Regions from separate parts of the Bacillus sp. JJ1503 genome, predicted to be linked through region 2. Evidence: riboswitches for the same ligand, from Rfam matches in the RefSeq annotation. Region 2 holds a riboswitch; the other holds the start of a gene.
What was found. Region 2 has a riboswitch for glycine ahead of lpdA (dihydrolipoyl dehydrogenase). Riboswitches for the same ligand answer to the same signal wherever they lie in the genome.

Region 1 (3,428 bases), on a different contig from region 2:
AACAGCAGTTGGTCTTTACTTTCAGTATTGGTTCCCTAGTGTACCACAGTGGATGCCAGCTTTAATTGCGCTTGTCGTGTTGCTCGTTATGAACCTGGCAACTGTAAAACTTTTTGGCGAATTGGAATTTTGGTTCGCATTAATTAAAATTATCGCGATTCTAGCACTAATTGTCGTTGGAATTTTTATGATTATTACTGGCTTTACCTCGAATGCAGGCACAGCTAGTCTCACGAATTTATGGAGTCACGGCGGAATGTTCCCGAATGGCTTAAATGGCTTTATTCTCTCATTCCAGATGGTCGTGTTTGCGTTTGTTGGTATTGAGCTTGTGGGACTGACAGCAGGTGAAACGAAAGATCCAGAAAAAGTAATCCCAAAAGCAATTAATAGTATTCCTATTCGGATTATTATTTTCTACATTGGTGCACTGATTGTTATTATGAGTGTATATCCGTGGAACTCGATCAACCCAATGGAAAGTCCGTTCGTTCAAGTTTTCGTAGGACTAGGTATCACAGCTGCTGCTGGTATCGTCAACTTTGTCGTTCTTACATCCGCAGCTTCTGCAGGTAATAGCGCCGTTTTTAGTACAAGCCGGATGCTATACTCTCTTGGAAAAGATAATAATGCACCTGTTCCATTTACAAAACTTGATTCCCGTAAAGTACCTTCCAATGCATTGATCTTTTCAACTGGCGTCATACTCATTTCTGTTGTTTTAAACTATGTAATGCCAGAGGGAGTATTTACACTGATTACAAGTGTTTCTACCGTATGTTTCATCTTCATTTGGGGAATTACGGTTATCAGCCATTTGAAATACCGTAAAACAAGGCCAGATTTAGCGAAAGTGAATAAATTTAAATTACCGCTTTATCCATTTTCCAATTACTTGATTCTTGCTTTCCTAGCGTTCGTTCTTGTAGTACTTGCACTAGCGGAAGATACTCGTGTTGCCTTGTTTGTAACTCCTGTTTGGTTTATTATTCTGGTTGTGATTTATAAGATTCGGCAAACAAAGGCAAATCATGAGAATAAAGGAAATGTAGCGTAAAATTTAGATGCAATGGATAAAATTCCGATTAGCATGGTGATCAACACTTTCTAAATTAATAAAGTTTTTCCAGAAAAATATTGACATATTATGATAAAACTCTTATTCTAATAATTACAAAAATTAAATATAGTACGGATGATAGTTGTGGGAGAGTGTAGTCGTCAATACCACCGAAGGAGCAAGTTCCAAAAATACCCTTGGAACTAATCTCTCAGGTAGAAGAACTACAACTGGACGTTACTCTGGAGAGCGCGTTTAATTAAACGCCACCAAAGGGGAAGACTCTTATAAAGAGTTAAACTCTCAGGTAAAAGGACAGAGAAGGGGGAGAGAGCGCATCAATACCCTTTTCTGTCCTTTTTTGTGTTCAAAAAATGACAGCAAAGCGTATTGTCTACCTGCCTTTGTCTTGGAAAAGAATAAATGTAGCTGAACAAACGATTTTTAAATTCCCAAAATTGCAAATTTATAATTTTTAAAACAGCTAGGGAAAGTCAGAATTGAAAATCAAGGAGGAATAGATATGAGTTTACGGGAAAATGATTCAACCATTTTTGAAGCGATCGAGAAGGAAAGTCACCGCCAGCATCATGCATTAGAGTTAATTGCATCAGAAAATTTTGTAAGCGATGATGTATTAGAAGCCATGGGGAGCGTATTGACTAATAAATATGCAGAAGGGTACCCAGGTAAGCGTTATTACGGTGGATGCGAAAATGTAGATGTTGTTGAAAATGTTGCTATTGAACGTTTAACTAAATTATTTGGCGCTAAATTTGCAAATGTCCAAGCTCACTCAGGTGCCCAAGCGAATACAGCTGTATTTTTTGCCTTGCTTCAGCCAGGCGATAAAATTATGGGAATGAATTTATCACACGGTGGGCATCTAACCCATGGAAGTCCGGTAAACATGTCAGGAAAATGGTTTGAGGTTGTGTCTTATGGAGTAAGAGAAGATAATCACCTGATCGATTATGATGAACTTGAAGCAATTGCTGAAAAAGAACAGCCAAAATTAATTATTGCTGGCGGAAGCGCATATACAAGAATAATTGATTTTGCCCGATTTAGAGAAATTGCCGATAAAGTTGGCGCAAAATTGATGGTTGATATGGCGCATATTGCAGGACTTGTTGCTGCAGGTCTACATCCTTCACCTATTCCGTTTGCAGATGTCGTGACTAGCACAACGCATAAAACATTAAGAGGTCCACGTGGCGGTATTATTTTGACGAATGATGAAGATATAATTAAAGCTATTAATAAAGCCGTGTTCCCTGGAATTCAAGGCGGCCCACAAATGCATATTATTGCTGCGAAGGCTGTTGCATTTAATGAAGCATCCCAGCAAAGTTTTAAAGAGTATGCTAAACAAGTCATCGAAAATGCAAAAACACTTGGTCAAGAGTTAGTGAAAGAAGGCGCAGCCCTCGTTTCTGGAGGAACCGATAATCATATCGTATTACTAGATGTTCGCCCTTGGGATTTAACAGGCAAAGAGGCGGAAAAGCTGCTTGAAGAAGCAGGCATCACCGTCAACAAAAACACGATTCCATATGATCCACAAAGTCCGTTCGTAACAAGCGGAATCCGCATGGGGACACCAGCGTTAACAACGCGGGGAATGAAAAAAGAAGAAATGGTGCAAATTGCGAAAGTTATCGCAGCTGTCTTGAAGAGCAAAGGGGATTCAGAGGTTTTAGAAAAGGCAAAGGAAACAACAAAAAGCATTTGTGCTGAGTTTCCGTTATTTCAACAACAGCCAGTTCTTGTATAAGAAAGACATTGTAAAGTGGGTGTCCAAAAGTAACTTTTGGCCACCCTTTTTTTGCATAAAAAACTTTAAATCCGACATTTTTGTAATAATTAAGTCACCACAACGAATTATCTAAAGGAACTATTTTCTTAAGTACATTCAAAATCCCACGAACCAATTAGTTCTTCCAATAGACATTGAAGACCTCATTCCCAAACCACATCTTGTCGAATTGTCGATTTAGCAGTTGGAAAAATGCACTCCTATTTGCTTGCATTTCTTCATCCTGATGATAATCGTCTTCCCAATCATCCATTAAAACTAGTTAATTAATTCAGAGTTTATTAAATTTTCTTCTCTATTTGGTCAGTTATAGCGTATAATACTTTTGATTTGATCGGAGAAAGGGTTGATAATTAATGGATAATATTGATAAGAATATCCTTCAACTATTAACAAATAACGGGCGAGTATCATATGTAGAGATTGGAAAACAATTAGGTTTATCACGAGTTGCTGTCAGAGAAAGAGTAAATAAATTAGTAGAAGACAAGGTTATCGAACAATTTACTGTAGTAATAAATAGCGAAAAGGTTGGAAAAAATGTTTCTG
Region 2 (3,428 bases):
CAGTAATACGCCTCTATTTCCTTTTTCTCTCGTTGTCATTGTAACACCTCAATTCAAAATTAAGCATGAATGGCTCTTCCATCTACTGCTAATGCAGCCTCCCCGATTGCTTCTGCTAACGTTGGATGAGGATGAATCGTTCTAGCAATGTCCATTGATGTAGCTTCAAGAACGCGAGCAAGACCTGCCTCTGTAATCATATCTGTCACATGCGGGCCAACCATATGGACACCGAGCAGCTTTTTCGATCCTTCTTCAACAACCATTTTCACAAATCCATCTGATTCGCCGTAAACAAGGGCTTTTCCGATTGCACGGAATGAGAATTTCCCTGTTTTCACCTCGTAACCTTGCAGCTTTGCTTCTTCCTCTGTTAGCCCTACACTCGCAACCTCAGGACTGCTATATATACATTTTGATACTAGTGTTGGATCCAGCGGCGTTGGATTTTTACCTGCAATATGTTCTATCGCGATCATTCCTTCATGTGAAGCTACATGTGCCAGCTGCAATCCTCCAATGACATCTCCAATTGCGTAAATATTAGACTCATCTGTTTGATAGTATTCGTTTGTAACGATAAACCCGCGCTCAACGTTAATGGTCGTGTTCTCAAGACTTATCGACTCGATATTAGGTAGTCGGCCTACAGAGACGAGAAGTTTGTCTGCAGAAAAGGTTTTCTCTTCGCCCCGATGCTCTGCTTTAATTGTTACACCATCGCCTTTTTCCAGGGACTGAGGAAGCACCTTAGCACCTGTAACAATCTTAACCCCTTTTTTCTTCATTAAACGCTGTACTTCCTTAGATATATCTACATCCTCTGTCGGAATAATTCGATCAGCAAATTCAATCACTGTTACTTCCAATCCGAAATCAACGAGCATAGAAGCCCATTCAATCCCAATCACACCGCCGCCAACAATAATAATCGACTTTGGCAGTTCTTCCATTTGAAGCGCTTCATCCGATGTCATGACATACTTTCCATCGGCTTCTAGTCCTGGAAGTGTCCGTGGACGTGATCCAGTTGCAATTACTATATTTTTAGGAGCAAGAATGATTTCCTCTTCCCCATTATTCAAATCTACCAATATGTTTCTAGACTCTAGGATTCTGCCTTTTCCTTCATAGACATCAATTTTTCCTTTTTTCATTAAGTGCTGCACACCTTTAAACAGGCGATCAGTAATCTCAGCTTTTCTTGCCTGTACCTTGGAAAAATCAAGTCCAACTTCAGGGGCTATAACACCATATGCTTCTGCATTTTTTGTCGTTGCATAAACCTCCGCGCTTCGAAGTAATGCCTTACTCGGAATACAACCTGCATGTAGACATGTTCCTCCAAGCTTTCCTTTTTCAACAACCGCAGCTGTTAAACCTAATTGAGAGGCACGAATAGCCGCAACGTATCCGCCTGTACCGCCACCTATAATGACTACATCATATTCTTTGGTCAAATCATTCTCTCCTTTGGATATATTGTGAACATTTTAACAATCAATCCCTAAATTTATCCACGAAAAAAAGGACAGAAAAAGGGTAAGATTGTTTACCCTTCTCTGTCCTTTTACCTGAGAGTTTAAGCCCAAATTAATAATGGGGTCCCCTTGGGTGTCGTCTAGTTTTTACGAGCTCTCCAGAGATGCGTCCCGTTGTGGTTCCTCTACCTGAGAGATTTGTTCCAAGGGTCTTTTTGGAACTTGCTCCTTCGGTGGCTTGTCGTAATGCTCTCTCCCACAACCGTCATCCGCCTGTATTGAATTTTCTATAAATTTAGAATAATACTTTAGCGCTGTAATGTCAAGCATTTTTACAGAATCTTAATCTTTTTTGGGAAAAAGTTCACAAAGTGTTCATTCCTGTATGAAAACCACAAACTCTTTTTACAATAATTGTAGATTGACAGCATTTGATCTGCCTATTAAAATATTATCTTTGGGTACCCGCCCACGTGGTTCGTAACCATCCCACGATAAAAAACTAAGGAGAGAATTTAATATGAAAGTAAAAACGCTTGTCGGAAATGGCATTTTAGCAGCTTTATATATTGCTGTCTCCATGCTGATCCAGCCTTTTGGATTTACTAATATCCAGTTTCGTGTTTCCGAAATGTTTAATCATCTAATCGTCTTTAACAAGAAATATATTTTCGGAATGGTATTAGGTGTATTTTTAACGAATTTATTATTTTCACCAATGGTCGCGTACGATCTTATTTTCGGTGTCGGACAAACACTGATTTCATTATTAATCACGATTGCATGCTGCCGATTTATTAAAAATATTTGGGCACGCATGGTAGTAAACACACTTGTTTTCACCTTTACCATGTTCCTTATTGCCTTAGAGCTTCATCTTGCCTTTGGCTTGCCATTTATGTTTACATGGCTCACAACCGCTATTGGCGAATTCATCGTAATGGCAGTTGGAATGCCTATTATGTATGCATTAAATAAACGTGTAAATTTTGAAAAGGCCATTTAGTAAAAGAGTTGGCGTGTGCCAACTCTTTTTTATATTCATACTGTAACTGCTGCAAAAAACTCGTTATAAAGTGCCCGGACCGCTCGATTCTCATCGATTTCCTTCACACCAAACATCATGCTCACCTCAGAGGAGCCTTGGTTAATCATTTCGATATTAACCCCCGCTTTTGCCAAAGCCTTTGATGCTCTTGCTGTTGTACCAATATTGTGGCGCATTCCTTCACCTACAACCATGATAAGCGCAAGACTATGCTCAATCACGACTTCATCAGCATCTAGCTCTGTCTTAATTCGACCAATGATCTCCTCTTCCATACCTGGAGCAAATTGATTTTCCCTTAAAATAATGGAAATATCATCGATTCCTGAAGGTGTATGCTCATAGGAAAGACCATAGCTTTCTAATATCTCCAATAGCTTTCGGCCAAATCCAATTTCTCTGTTCATTAAGTATTTACTAACATAAATGCTGCAGAAGCCTTCGTCACTTGCAATCCCAATAACCGGGCCATTTGTATTGTCCCGCTCATAAACAATTCGAGTGCCTGGTGCCGATGGATTATTCGTATTCTTTATATGTACAGGTATCCCCGCTCGGAATGCCGGAACAAGTGCCTCATCATGTAAAACACTGAATCCCGCATAGGAAAGCTCACGCATTTCTCTATAAGTTAATTCCTTGATCTCCTTCGGTCTTTCTACGATAAAAGGATTAACTGAATATACAGCATCCACATCTGTAAAGTTTTCGTACAAGTCTGCTTTAATTCCATTAGCTAGGATGGAGCCAGTAATATCTGATCCGCTCCGTGAAAAAGTAAAAATCTCACCTTCCTTGCTATAACCAAAAAACCCAGGGAAAATCACGATGCCTGAACGCTCACGCAGTTCAAACAAACGATCATAGGCCTCTGGCAAAACCTGGGCATGACCTGGTTC

Region 1: another riboswitch for glycine. It lies ahead of glyA (serine hydroxymethyltransferase); the one in region 2 lies ahead of lpdA (dihydrolipoyl dehydrogenase).

Annotation. Positions count from the first base shown of each region.
Region 1 covers NZ_JBALOZ010000499.1:729-4,156, forward strand. The annotation lists gene V7149_RS25885 (amino acid permease) at 1-1,057, shown strand, start outside; glycine riboswitch at 1,196-1,297, shown strand; glycine riboswitch at 1,298-1,389, shown strand; gene glyA (serine hydroxymethyltransferase) at 1,584-2,837, shown strand; gene V7149_RS25895 (Lrp/AsnC family transcriptional regulator) at 3,236-3,428, shown strand, end outside.
Region 2 covers NZ_JBALOZ010000192.1:38,451-41,878, reverse strand. The annotation lists gene purU (formyltetrahydrofolate deformylase) at 1-39, opposite strand, end outside; gene lpdA (dihydrolipoyl dehydrogenase) at 60-1,460, opposite strand; glycine riboswitch at 1,553-1,648, opposite strand; glycine riboswitch at 1,649-1,750, opposite strand; PreQ1 riboswitch class I at 1,949-1,993, shown strand; gene V7149_RS15085 (QueT transporter family protein) at 2,002-2,487, shown strand; gene V7149_RS15080 (aspartate kinase) at 2,523-3,428, opposite strand, start outside.